DNA from 4 places in the Dactylosporangium salmoneum genome. Region 3 is predicted to be linked to each of the others. Evidence: riboswitches for the same ligand, from Rfam matches in the RefSeq annotation. Region 3 holds a riboswitch; each other region holds the start of a gene.

Region 1 (3,335 bases), on a different contig from region 3:
CTGTCGGCGTTCATCGTCACGCTCGGCATGCTCATCACGCTGCGGGGCGTGCAGATCGGCATCACCGGCGGGCAGAGCCTCTTCGACCTGCCGCCGTCGGTGATGTACCTCGGCAACACCGCCTGGCTGGGCCTGCCCCTGTCGATCTGGGTGTGCGCGGTGATCTTCGCCGCCGGCATCGCCGCGCTCGGCTGGTTCCGCCACGGCCGGGCCGTCTACGCCATCGGCGGCAACACCGACGCCGCCCGGGCCGCCGGCATCCGCACCGACCGGGTCATGTACGCGGTCTTCATGATCGCCGGCCTGCTCGCCGCGCTGGCCGGCCTGCTCATGACCGGCCGCCTCGGCTCCATCGCCGCCGCACAGGGCGACGGCATGATCTTCAAGGTGTTCGCCGCCGCGGTCATCGGCGGCGTGAGCATGAACGGGGGCAAGGGCACCCTCTTCGGCGCCCTGTGCGGCGTGCTCGTGCTCGGCCTGGTCGAGAACGTGCTCACCCTGGCCGGCGTCTCGGCGCAGTGGATTCAGGCGGTGTACGGCCTGGTCATCCTCGTCGCCCTGGTGCTCGCCCGTCTCACGACGGGCCGCGCCCAGGACTGAGCCGCCCGGCCTCAGCGGTGGCCGGTGCCGTTGCAGCCGGTGCAGCGCACGTAGCCGGTGCCGCCGCAGAAGTGGTGGTTCTGGGGGCGGCCGTCGGCGTCGTAGACGTAGCCGCCGTTGCAGGTGTCCGCCTGCTTGCCGCTGCCGCCGCAGCTGCCGCACAACGGGGGCGGCTGCGGCGGCTGCCACGGCTTCGCCGGCTCCCACGGCTGCGCCGGCGGGGGCTCGGAACCGCCGCCGGAGACGTTCCTGCCGCGGCGGTTGCCGGCCACCACACCGACGACGATCGCCAGGATGATGGGGCAGAGGCACACCAGGCCGCAGCCGAACAGCTGACCGAGCGAGTAGGCGTCCATGGGGTCCTCCCGGCCCGGGCACCGCACGAAGTGGCGTGACGATGATGGCGGCGGCAGGCCCGCGCGGCCATAGACCGTGCGGGCGATGGGGCGCGTCCCCCGTTCAGGTTCAGGTCTTCGTTAAGTCCCTCTTAGATCCCCGCTGGGCGGTTTCGCCGCCCGAGCCTTCCCGTTACGTTGGGTCGTGGCCTGGCCGGCCGTCGTCGCCCAAACCCCGGGTGGCCCGGGCAGGCTCCGCCGAGTCGCGTGCGCGCGAGCCGGGGACCCATCAATCCCCATCGGGGTGAATCCGCGGAACCCGCGGTAGGGCGCGCCTTCTTCTCGCCCGAACCCGTCAGCTAACCCGGTAGGCGGCGGGAAGAAGGAACCTGCTGTGTTCAACGGACGGACGGCGCTGCGCGCCGTGGTGGCCGGGCTGGCGGTGGCGGCGATGGTCGCGCCCGCGTGCGCGGCCCACGCGGACCCGTCACCGGAAGAGATCCAGGCCCAGATCGACAAGGGCAACAAGGAAGTCGAGCTCGTCGTCGAGCAGTACAACAAGGTCAACGGCGATCTCGAGGCGACCCAGGCGGCGATCGCGAAGGCGCAGGCCGACCTGGCGCCGCTGCAGACCAGCATGGACGCGGCCCGGGAGAACGCCGGCCGGGTCGCCGTCGGCGCCTACAAGACCGGCGGCAGCCTCGGCACCTGGTCGCTCATGCTCGGGGCGGCCTCGTCCGACAGCTTCACCGACCGGGTCGGCACCCTCGAGCAGATCTCCCGCAGCCAGCAGCGTGACCTCGACGCGTACAGCGCGGCCAAGGGCGCGGTCGATGCGGAGCAGCGGCGGCTCAACGACCAGCTCGCCGCGCAGAGCCGGCAGAAGACCGAGCTGGAGACCCGGCGCAAGCAGATCGAGGGCGACATCGCCCGGCTCGACCAGATGCAGCGCAAGGCCGAGCAGGCCGCCGCCGCGGCGGCCGCGAAGGCCCAGACGAAGACCACCCCGGCCAACCCGGCACCGAACCCGGGTCCGCCGCCGGCGGTCTCCGGCGCGGCCGGCAAGGCGGTCTCCTACGCGTGGGCCCAGCTGGGCAAGAAGTACGTCTGGGGCACCGCCGGGCCGGACACCTTCGACTGCTCTGGGCTGACCATGATGGCCTGGAAGGCGGCCGGGGTGACGCTGCCGCACAACGCGGCCGAGCAGTACTCCCGGGTCAAGCACATCTCCCGCAGCCAGCTCGCCCCCGGTGACCTGGTGTTCTACAACGGGCTCGGGCACGTCGGCATCTACATCGGCAACAACCAGATCATTCACGCGCCGAACAGCCGGACCGTGGTGAAAGTGGCCCCGATCGACATCGACACGCTCTACGGCTACGGCCGCCCGTAACGCCCCGCACCGCCTCCAGCACGGCCCGTCGCACCCGCGGCGGGCCGTGCTGTGTTGTTCAGCTCTTGACGTCCCACATAAACGGGCGTAAACAAAGCTGAAGCAAAACGAAACGGCGGTGAAACCACATCATGTACGCCGAGGAGCGCCAGCAGGCCATCGTGCGGATCGCCCGCGAGCAGGGGCGGGTCGACGTGGCCGGGCTGGCCGACGAGCTCAATGTCACGTCGGAGACGATCCGGCGCGACCTCACCACCCTCGAACGGGCCGGGGTGCTGCGCCGGGTGCACGGCGGTGCCATCCCGGTCGAGCGCATCGGCTTCGAGCCGGCCCTCGCCGCCCGCGACGCCGTGCTCGTCGAGGAGAAGGAGCGCATCGCCAAGCTCGCGCTCGCCGAGGTGCCCGAGGAGGGCGCCATCATCCTCGACGCCGGCACCACCACCATCAAGCTGGCCCACCTGCTGCCGGCCGACCGGGAACTGACCGTGGTGGTCAACTCCCCGGTGATCGCCACGGTCCTCGGCACCCGCACCAACCTCAACGTGCTGCTGCTCGGCGGGCGGGTGCGGGGCAAGACCCTCGCCACCGTCGACGACTGGTCGCTGCGGCCCCTCGCGGACCTGTACGTCGACGTGGCCTTCCTCGGCACCAACGGCATCTCGGTCGAGCGTGGCCTCACCACCCCTGACCCGGCCGAGGCCGCGGTCAAGCGGGCGATGATCCGCGCCGCCCGGCGCACGGTCCTGCTGGCCGACCACACCAAGCTCGGCAACGACTACCTGTCCCGCTTCGGCGATCTGTCCGACCTGGACCTGTTCGTCACCGACAGCCGCGCCGACACCGACCTCGCCGGCGACATCGAGGCCGCCGGCGTCCGGGTGGTGCGGGCATGATCGTCACCGTCACGCTCAACCCCAGCCTGGACCGGGCCATGGAGGTGGGACGGCTCGCCCGGGGTGAGGTCATCCGGGCCCGCGAGGCCCGCCTCGACCCCGGCGGCAAGGGCG
Region 2 (3,335 bases), on a different contig from region 3:
GCCGTACTGGCAGACGAGCTTGTGGATGGCCGCGGCCAGGTCCGGCTCGGCCTCGGCGAAGTCAGCCCAGGATGCCATGCAGTCAACGCTACTCGAACACGTGTACGAGAATTGCCAGATTTCCCGAAAGAGGCAAACTGAAGCGGTGAGCGGAGCCGAAGAGCTGATCGTCCTGCTGCGGCAGTTCAACGTCGAGGGCGATCGGTTCGTGGACGTGTTCGTGCGGGCGCACGGGCTGCATCGCACCGACATGAACGCCGTGGCGCATGTCTGGCGGGCGGCGGAGGAGCGCGAGCCGCTCACGGCCGGGGAGCTGGCCCGGCGGCTGTCCCTCTCGCCGGCGGCCACCACGGCGCTCCTGGCGCGGCTCGAGCGGGCCGGGCACATCGAGCGCCGGCCCGACCCCGCGGACCGGAGACGGATCGTGCTGCACATGCGGCCATCTGCGCAGGAGCTGGCGCACGCGTTCTTCGCGCCGCTGGGGGCACACCTGCGGGCGGCTTTTTCGCAGTACACCCGGGAAGAACTGGACATAGCGGCAGATGTCCTGAAGAAAGCGCTACAAGCCACCACACAAGCGGCCGACGAAGCGGCACCGTTAACCTCAGAGGGTGCTGCTATCCGACCGTGACCTGTACAAGGAGCTCGAGGGCGGCCAGCTTCGCCTCGACCCGTTCGATGAAGCGCTGGTGCAGCCGTCCAGCATCGACGTGCGGCTCGATCGGTGGTTCCGGGTCTTCAACAACCACCTGTACACCCACATCGACCCCGCCGTGCAGCAGGACGAGCTGACCTCGATGGTCGAGGTGGGCGGCGGCGAGCCATTCGTGCTGCACCCCGGCGAGTTCGTGCTGGCCTCCACGCTCGAGGTGATCACGCTCGGCGACCAGCTCGCCGGGCGGCTGGAGGGCAAGTCCAGCCTCGGGCGGCTCGGGCTGCTGACGCACTCCACGGCGGGCTTCATCGATCCGGGGTTCTCCGGGCACGTGACGCTGGAGCTGTCCAACGTGGCGAACCTGCCGATCCGCCTGTGGCCGGGGATGAAGATCGGCCAGCTGTGCATCTTCCGGCTGTCCTCGCCGTCGGAGCACCCGTACGGCTCGGCGGTCTACGGCTCGCGGTACCAGGGGCAGCGCGGGCCGACGCCGAGCCGCTCGTGGCAGAACTGGAAGACCTGGCCTACGCAGTAGCGCCGGCACAGTGAAAGGGGCGGGTCCCGAAGGACCCGCCCCATCGCTAAGCGACTCTGCCGTACCCAGAAATCGGCTCTGAATCGATCTTTTTCATCTGCACCGGTTGGCTGGGATTCGGTGCGTGGACCATCCAGCCGCCGCCGACGTAGAGCCCGACGTGGTGGTTGTCCTTGTAGAAGAAGACGAGGTCGCCGGCCTTCAGGTTGGCTCGCGAGACACGGGCGGTGTCGTCGTACTGCCACTGCGTGTAGTGCCGCAGCGTGTACCCGGCCTGCTTCCAGGCGTACAGCGTCAACCCCGAGCAGTCGAACGTGTTCGGGCCCTCGGTGGCCCACACGTACCTCTTGCCGATCTCCGAGCACGCCACCTGGGCCGCCTTGGCGCCCGGTCCGCCGGTGTACTCGAACGGGCAGGCGACCGGCCGCAGGTTCCCCGTGCCGCCCGACGACCCGTAGGCCTTGATCCGCATGTCGTTGAGGTTCTTGATGTCGGCGTTGATCTGGGTTTCCTGCTGCGCCATCGCGGCCTCTTGCTCGGCCTGCTTGGCGACCAGCTCGTCGAGCGGGCCCTTCTGGGCGTCGTACTGCTGCTTGGCGACGAGCACGTCCTTGATCTTGTCCTGCTCGTCCTTGGCCACCATGTTGAGCATCGTCATCTGGTCGATGAACGTGTCCGGTGAGCCGGTGGTAAGCATCGCGTCGAGCTTGGAGAAGCGCCCGTTCTTGTACTGCAGGACCGCAAACGCGCTGACCTTGTCGAAGGCCGCGTCGACCTGGGCCCGCAGCGGCGCGATCTGCGCCTCGAGCTGCTTCTGCTTGGTCTGGTTGGCGGCGAGCTCGATCTTGAGCTGGTTGTGCTGCTCGATGACCGGCTCGATCTGGTTCCACTTGTCGTCGATCTGCTTTTCGATCTCGCCCGGCGTGGGGTCCGCGTGAGCGCCCCCTGTGATGCCGATCGCGAGAGAAAGACCGCCGAGGGTGGCGACGAGGAGCCGTACCAGGCGATTGGGCCGCTTCGTCCACCTCAGATGGGTCTCCACCGAGGAGCTACTCCTTCTTCCCTGACCGCCTACCGGGTTAGCTGACGGGTTCGGGCGGGAAGGTCGCCCTACCGCGCGCTCAGGTGCGCGACGCGGATTCACCCCGGTTGAACGCGTGGGTCCCCGGCTCGACTTCGACTCGGCGGTGTCAGGCCGGCGCGCCGTTGGTTGGCGCGGACATCCGGCCCCGACGGGAATTCACGTTAAGGGGGCCGGGTTCCCAGGTTCAAGGGAGTGCACGATTCCTGTCCGATTTGTTCCGAAAATCACGCGAATCGAGTGACGTAGACGTCGTCGATTACACCGACGAACTGATCGTTGTTCGCGCTGGTCCCCTTGCCGCCAATACACAGCGGATCATCGTTCGCAATGGACAGTGACGAAGGAATTGCGGTGCGTCCCACCTCGACACCGTCCATAGCTACCGTGAGCAGCGCGTTACCGCGCGCACACGCGATCCGGTGCCACCGTCCGTCAGCGACGGAACGCGATGCGAGCGCTACAAAAATGGTATCCGAGCCGGTGCCGACAATCACGCAACTGGGCCGGCCAGCCTCGCCGTCGACCTGCAGCTTGAACTGACTGTCACCGACCGAGAACCCTTTCTGCACGACATTGGCGCCCTTGGAAGTCTCATCGGGCCCGACGAGCACGCTGGCCCCATAGGTGAAGGCGCCGCGGCCCGGATTGAGGAACCCGACGGGCCCGCTCTGCAGGATGGCGCGCGGGCAACTCGGAGCACCGTAATGCGCACATCGCGGGGGAAAACGGACGGCGAGTCCGCCGTCGTGCGGCACCATGGCGAGTTCCCCGCCCGCGGCCTGCCGGGGATGCAGCGACCCGAGCCCGCCGTCGAACGTGTAGCGCACGGCGATCGGGGCGCGACTCGGGGACGGCGACGGTGACGGGCTCTCACCGGGGGCCGATGCGTGGCCGGGCGACGGCGGCCGCCGTACGGGCTCGCCCACCTGGCGGCTCTGGGGCCGCAGGCTCACGAGCCCGGCCACAACAAGTACCGCACAGAGAACCGCCCATAACCATCGGCGTCGGCGCATAACCGGACATATTCCGCCAGCCGCGCCCCGAGCGGTGGAGAACGCCGG
Region 3 (3,335 bases):
GGTACATCACCTCGTGCCCGCTGAACCAGCGCCACGCCCCGGGCTGCGGCGGATCGCTGGTCACGAAGAGCCGCTGTTGCACGGCCGCGCGGGATTCGGGCGGCACGTCGCTGCCGAAGTCGACGACGATCGGCATCGCGACGCCGTACGTCCCGCCGTTGGTGAGCATCAGGTCGGAATTGATCTGCGGGCCGGTCGGCTTGGCCGCCGTGGTGAAGGTCGACGTCTTCGTCACCGGCTTGCCGTCGACCCCGACGGCGGTCACCTTGACCGTGTAGGCGGTGCCGTAGCGCAGGGCGGTGGCCGGCACCCAGGAGCTGCCGTCGTCCCGCGGCGCGCCGGCCACAGGCTGGCCGGCCGGGTCGGTGAGCGCGACATTGGTGATCTTGCCGTCGTTGACCTTCAGCCCGATCTCGGCGCTGATCGGCGACCCGGCGTCGCCGGCGGTCGGGGTGATGGTCAGCCCGACAGGTGTCGGGGGAGCGCTGTTCTTGGCCACCGAGGGTTTCCGGTGCAGGGAACCGTCGCAGGCCGACAGCGCCGGTTGCGCCGCGATCGCGAGCACGAGCAGCGCGGTCGCGGACCGGAACACGCTGTGTCTGTACATGCCGCTCATCGTCGTGCCGGCCCGGGCGAGGCCGGGCCGGCAAACGAATGACAACGGGAAGGATCGGCGACGGCGCTACATCGTGGCGTCGGCGATCGTGTTGGCGAGGCCCTCCCACTTGGCGTACGCGTCGGGGAAGGCGGAGCCCTGGACCATCTGCGCGGCCACGGTGACCGCGTAGTCGCCCCAGCCGGGGATCCTCAGCAGCGCCGCGTAGAAGCGGCGGGCCGACTCCTCCGGGTTCATGAGCTGGTCGATGGAGCCCCAGCTCGGCCGCTGCTGGAACAGCCCGACCGAGTCGTAGTCGTAGCCCACGCCCTCGTTCGGGTGCTGCAGCGACGCCGGCAGGTTGCCGTTGGCCAGGTTGCGCAGGTGGCTCTCCTGCAGCGCGGTGGACAGCGCCACCACGGCCGCGCGCTTGGGCAGCCGCTCCCGCTTGGCCACCGCGACGATGGCCAGCGCGTTGTCCATCTCGGTCTGGCTGAGCCCGCCCACGGGCGCCACCTTGGTGGGCGCGGCGGACGGGGTGGACGTGGTCGAGGGGGTGGACGGGGTGGACTTGGTGGACTTGGGGGACTTGGGGGACTTGGTGGTCGGGGCGGGCCGGCTGGCCGGCGCCCGTTCATGGTTGCGGGAAGCCACCTCCCCCGACTCCCGCGAGGGGTCGGAGCCGGTCACGGCGGCGGGGCGTTCGGCCACCGCGGCGCCCGGGTCGCCGCTCGGGGCGGTCAGCAAGGCCGTCAGCCCGAATGCGGCCACGGCGAACACGGTTGCCGCCGCTGCGCCCCGTCGGGGGTGGGTCAGCAGCGGACGGAGCCGGTCGCGCGCCGCGTCGAGGCGGGCGGGGTCCGGCAGGAGGACACGGAGGCGGGCCACCGAATGGCGGCCAGAGCGAGATCGCAGACGGTGAGGACCGGGTTCGGCCGCGTCACTGGGCTGCGGATTTTCGTCGGCACCGGCGAGCATCCGGCGAGAGTAGGAGCCCCCGGGTGAGGGGGTGATTTTGGGCGTGATAAACGGCGCCCGAGCCGTGTGCGCCCGAGCGCTCTTCGTGCGGGCATCAAGCCCGGGGCATCACGCCCAGTAGCCGTTTCGACGGGGGGTGCAAAGCCCTGTTGAGCGGCGCGAATAGCCTCGCCGGGTCCACCTCGCCGACGTCTTTCACCCACGGTGGGTGACGGCTTGGTGGATCCGCTGAGTCGTGCGCACGCACGAACCGGGGACCCACGTTCTGGGGTGAGTCCGCGTTTGCCGCGGTAGGGCGATCTTCCCGCCCGAACCCGTCAGCTAACCCGGTAAGCGGTACCGGAAGGAGTGGTACCCGTGAGCTACCTCTACAAACCCCGGCACAAACCCGAGCAGAGCGACCCGGCCCCCGGTCGCCGCCGGATCCCCCTCGTGGCCGCCTCGGCCGCGGTCCTCGCCGTCGCGGCGGGCCTCGGCGTCGCCGGCCTGGAGCACGCCTCCTCCACATCCACCACACCGGCCGCCTCGACGGTCCAGGCCGCCGACGCACAGGCGCTGGCCGGTGAGCCCTCCACCGGATCCCCCGGCGCCCACGACACGCCGGCGGCCCCGCAGCAGCAGCGCGACGCGGCCCCGGCGACCACCAAGGCCGCGCCCGCCCCCACCTCCACCTCTGCCTCCACGCACAGCGCCGCCCCGACCCACACCGCTTCCCCCACCCCGACGATCCCGGTCCAGAAAGACTTGACGTACCAGTTCGCCTGGCAGGAGAACTACTACTTCTGCGGCCCGGCCGCGACCCGCATCGCGCTCACGGCCAAGGGCCTGTCCCCGAGCCAGTCGGAGGTCGCCCAGAGCCTGGGCACCACCGTGAACGGCACCAACTCATCGGACGACACCACGCGCGCGCTCAACGCGTACCTGAAGACCGACTTCTACAAGGCCCACTTCATCACCGGCCAGGCGGCCACCCAGGCCGACATCGCCGAGCTGAAGGCGGCGGTCGTCAACGCCGTCTCGCAGGGGTACGCCGTCGTGGCAAACATCGCCGGGACGACCACCGACGACGCCGGGCACAGCCACTCCTACGACGGCGGGCACTACCTCACCATCGTCGGCTACCGCGACAGCGGCCAGACCGTGAAGATCGCGGACCCGGCCGACGCCCAGGGCGTCGGCTCCTACACCGTGTCCATCGCCAACATGGCCAACTGGATCGCCCAGCGCGGTTACTCGGCCTGATCGTTTCATCGCCGCACGGCGTTCGCCGGTTCAGGCCCCCATCGCCCGGGCTCTGCTCGGGACGGCGAAGTTCTGGACCGGCACGCCGCGCAGCGCGAACGCCATGGTCTGCGCCACGGCCGTGTCGACCGAGCTGGAGACGCCGCCGCCCACGTAGTCGTTGGGGTTGTCCGGGTTGACCGCGATGCCGGCCGCGGCGATCTGCGGGGTGAAGCCCACGAAGGTCTCCGTGGCGTTGTACTCCGAGCTGCCCGTCTTGCCCGCCACCGGCCGTCCCGCGAGGATCCCGGAGACGCCCTCGGCGGTGCCGCCGTCGCACTTGCCGTAGACCGAGCCCTTGCTGACCGGGCAGCGGGCGGCGTCGGTCGCGGCCGCGGCCACGTCCGGGTCGACCGCCTGCCGGCACTTCGGGGTGCCGGCGTCCAGCGTCTTGCCGTCGGCGTCCTTGATCGACAGCACCGGCAGCGGCTGGCAGTACACGCCGCCGGCCGCCACCGCCGCGTAGGCGTTGGCCAGGTCC
Region 4 (3,335 bases), on a different contig from region 3:
TCCTCAAGTAAGGCCGTGACCCGATCACAGGAAAGACCGAGCATTGACGGCGCCGATCGTGTGAGGATGCTCGGCATGTCTAGTCGCGCACTGAGCTTCGGAGTGGTGGCGGAAGCATACGAACGGTTCCGGCCGGGGTACCCCGCGGAGCTTTTGGACATGGTGATGCGGTACGCGGATCAGCCGATTCTGACTGCCCTCGAGATTGGCGCCGGGACGGGCAAAGCGACCCGTTTGTTCGCGCAACGGGGGATCGCGGTCACCGCGACCGAGCCCGACGCGGCCATGCTCGCCGAGCTGTGCAAGCACGTGCCGGGGAACGTCAGGACCGTGCAGGCCGCGTTCGAGGACCTGCGGCCGGGCGAACGGCATGGGCTGGTGTACGCGGCAGCGGCGCTGCACTGGACGAGCCCGGAAGGTCGGTGGCCGCGCGTGGCCGCGCTGCTGGAGCCGGGTGGCGTGTTCGCCTCGTTCGGTGGATCGGTCCAGCTGGCCGACCCGGTTGTGCAGGAAGCTGTCCGCGCGGCCCGGGCGCCGTTCTTGCACAGCGACGAGATTCCGTCTCCGGACGGGACGCCTCCGGGACGTGAGATGCAGTGGCCAGGTACGGAGCTGCGACAATCTGCGTGGTTCGCCGATGTTCAGCAGTCCGTGATCGAGCGGCGCTTCACGATGAGTGCTGGCGACTACGTTGGCCATCTCTCGACCATCTCGGCGTATCTCGAATTGCCGGCCTCGGAGCAAGAGGAGGTATATAGCCGGATCAGGCAGGTCCTGCCCGAGACGGTCGAGGTTGCCGCCGACATCACCGCCCATTTCGCGCGTCGGCACCGCGAGCGGTAGTGCCTCGATCGTCACGTCACCGGCTCACGACGTGACGGCGGCGACGACCTGCTCGGCGAGCGACTGCCACTTGGCGTAGGCGTCCGGGTACGCCGACACCTGGACCGTCTGTGCCGCCACGGTCACCGCCATCTGCTCCCAGCCGTTGACCTCGGCGAGTGCGGCGTAGAAGCGCTGTGCGGCCTCCGCCGGGTTCATCAGCTCGGCGACGGTGCCCCAGCTCGGCCGTTGCTGGAACAGCCCGACCGAGTCGTGGTCGCTGCCCACGCCCTCGTTGGGCAGGTTGAGCGACGCGGGAACGTTGGAGTTGGCGAGGTTGTGCAGGTGGCTTTCCTGCAGCGCGGTGGCGATCGCCACGACGTAGGCGCGGCTCGGGAGGCCCTGCTTCTGCCCGGCGCGGATGATCGCGACGGCGTTGTTCATCTCGGCCTGGGTCAGCCCGCCGACCGCGGCGATGACCGCCGGCGCCGGCGCGCGGCTCGGCGGCGCGGTACTGCCCGCCGGTGACGGCTTCGGGGCGGCGCTCGCCGGTGCCGGTACCGATGCCGATGGTTGCTGGCTGGGCACGTCGCCGGTGCGTTGTTCGCTGCGGGAAGCGCGGCGCTCGGCGTCCGCCGCCCGGTCGTACTCGCGCTGCGTCGACGGTTCGGACTGCGCCACGGTCTGTGAGCGGCCGTTGTGCGAGGAGACCAGCAGCAGCGCGCCGATGACGGCGAACGCGATGACGGCGCAGGCCGAGGCCAGGCTGACGTGCCGGCGGACCGCCGAGTGGCGGCCGCGTCGCGCGCGCCGCAGGTGCCGCGGTCCGCCGGTCTTATCGGCCGGCACGGATCCTCCTCATAGCCGGGAAATGGTTGGGTTGCGTGGGGTACTGCACGGAAACCTCGACAGACGTCATCGCCGGCCCGCGCGTCGCGGGGCCGGTACGGAACAAGGGGGCGCACCACCGACCGTCCACTGGGGACGGTGCTGGTCGCGGATCCGTGGCGGGGGCCGGCGTGCGGCCCGGACGGTCAGCCGATGTGGCCGCGTCGCCGGCGTGCCGGGCGGCCGGCGGGGCGCTGTGCCGGGGTATGGTGCGGTTCGAGGGTCTGCATGCGCTGCTCCTTCCGGTGCCGCCTACCGGGTTAGCTGACGGATTCGGGCGGGAGGATCGCCCTACCTTGCGGCACGTGGCCGCGCGGATTCACCCCAGTGGAGCTTGGGTCCCCGGCTCGTTCGAGCACGACTCGGCGGGCCGCCGCGCTGTCACCTGGAACGGTGACAATCAGCGGCGGGCCCCATGACCATAGCCGCTCCGGACACGCAGGTGAACCCCTCGATCGGAACTGCCGAGGTGCTGCTAGCACCCCGGCGACCTGCGACTTTGCGGCGAAAGTGACGCACGTCGACGCGGACGGCGCGGGGCCCGGAGACGTGTGTCCCCGGGCCCCTGGTGCCTGGCTGCGGTCAGCAGGCCCCGTTGTCGGTCCAGACGTTCTGGCTGTTGTTGCCGGGGATGTCACCCTGGGTCCACCACTTGGCGGTCCACTTGTGGCCGTTGTAGGAGGCGGTGGCCCCGCCGCTGTAGGCGGTGCCCGCGCTCCAGGCCGCCGGGCAGTTGCCCGTCGGCGTGGTAGTGGTACCGCCACCGCAGGCACCCTGGTCGGCCCAGACGGCGGCGCTGCCCGGGGTCTCGCCCTGGGTCCACCACTGCGCCTTCCAGGTGTGGCCGTTGTACGACACGACCGCGCCGCCGGTGTACGCCGTGCCCGCGTTCCACGCCGCGGCCGAGCACGTGCCCGTGGAGGGCGACGTGGACGGCGACGACGAAGGCGACTTCGACGGGGACGCCGACGTGGACGGCCCCGTGCTGCCGGTCGGCGTCGGCGACGAGGTCGGGCAGGCCGCGGCGGAGCCGCTCACGTCGGTGACGATCTCGTTGACGAGCACGGCGCTCGGGTCGTTCGACAGCGCGTACACCATCGCGCCGCCCAGGCCCTTGCAGTGCGCGTAGTCGATCTTCGCCTTGATGGACTGCTTCGTCTCGCCGCTGAAGAACTCGGTGCCGTTGTAGAAGTACGACGACAGCGTCACCGGGTCCCAGTAGGTGTACGACGGGTTGTCGACGAACCCGGTGAGCTCCTTGTAGGCGGCGACGCCGGCCTGCTGAGTGAGCGGGCGCGCCGAGGACGGGCCGCTGGCCGTCGAGTACAGGCCGTGGCTGCTGCCGGCGGTCACCCCGGTCCAGCCGCGGTAGTACAGCGGCACGCCGACGGTCAGCTTGGCGGCGGGGAAGCCGCCGGGGATGCCGTACGCGCTGCTGCCGGTCGTCCACGCCTTGACGGCGTTGTCCACGGTGTACTTCTCGGTGCCCGGCGGCACCGGGTTCATCGGGTCGCTCGGCGACTCGTAGATCGGGCTCTGGTGGTTCGTCGGCCCGGTGGCGTCCCAAGCGCCGTGCATGTCGTACGTCATGACGTTGGCGTAGTCGAGGTACTGGCCGATCTTGT

What was found. Region 3 has a riboswitch for cyclic di-AMP ahead of ABD352_RS53395 (C39 family peptidase). Riboswitches for the same ligand answer to the same signal wherever they lie in the genome.
Region 1: it holds a riboswitch for cyclic di-AMP, as region 3 does, so the genes downstream of both, ABD352_RS41245 (C40 family peptidase) here and ABD352_RS53395 (C39 family peptidase) in region 3, are expected to answer to the same signal.
Region 2: it holds a riboswitch for cyclic di-AMP, as region 3 does, so the genes downstream of both, ABD352_RS34545 (C40 family peptidase) here and ABD352_RS53395 (C39 family peptidase) in region 3, are expected to answer to the same signal.
Region 4: it holds a riboswitch for cyclic di-AMP, as region 3 does, so the genes downstream of both, ABD352_RS29805 (hypothetical protein) here and ABD352_RS53395 (C39 family peptidase) in region 3, are expected to answer to the same signal.

Annotation. Positions count from the first base shown of each region.
Region 1 is NZ_BAAARV010000081.1:101,744-105,078, forward strand. It holds gene ABD352_RS41235 (ABC transporter permease) at 1-600, shown strand, start outside; gene ABD352_RS41240 (hypothetical protein) at 612-956, opposite strand; cyclic di-AMP (ydaO/yuaA leader) riboswitch at 1,182-1,324, shown strand; gene ABD352_RS41245 (C40 family peptidase) at 1,330-2,328, shown strand; gene ABD352_RS41250 (DeoR/GlpR family DNA-binding transcription regulator) at 2,460-3,221, shown strand; gene pfkB (1-phosphofructokinase) at 3,218-3,335, shown strand, end outside.
Region 2 is NZ_BAAARV010000067.1:123,560-126,894, reverse strand. It holds gene ABD352_RS34560 (pyridoxamine 5'-phosphate oxidase family protein) at 1-78, opposite strand, end outside; gene ABD352_RS34555 (MarR family winged helix-turn-helix transcriptional regulator) at 146-631, shown strand; gene dcd (dCTP deaminase) at 612-1,190, shown strand; gene ABD352_RS34545 (C40 family peptidase) at 1,237-2,232, opposite strand; cyclic di-AMP (ydaO/yuaA leader) riboswitch at 2,244-2,387, opposite strand; gene ABD352_RS34540 (LamG-like jellyroll fold domain-containing protein) at 2,499-3,101, opposite strand.
Region 3 is NZ_BAAARV010000132.1:4,203-7,537, reverse strand. It holds gene ABD352_RS53405 (L,D-transpeptidase) at 1-607, opposite strand, end outside; gene ABD352_RS53400 (hypothetical protein) at 683-1,366, opposite strand; cyclic di-AMP (ydaO/yuaA leader) riboswitch at 1,790-1,924, shown strand; gene ABD352_RS53395 (C39 family peptidase) at 1,931-2,815, shown strand; gene ABD352_RS53390 (transglycosylase domain-containing protein) at 2,846-3,335, opposite strand, start outside.
Region 4 is NZ_BAAARV010000056.1:44,232-47,566, forward strand. It holds gene ABD352_RS29795 (DoxX family protein) at 1-19, shown strand, start outside; gene ABD352_RS29800 (class I SAM-dependent methyltransferase) at 76-843, shown strand; gene ABD352_RS29805 (hypothetical protein) at 868-1,671, opposite strand; cyclic di-AMP (ydaO/yuaA leader) riboswitch at 1,945-2,088, opposite strand; gene ABD352_RS29810 (glycosyl hydrolase family 18 protein) at 2,293-3,335, opposite strand, start outside.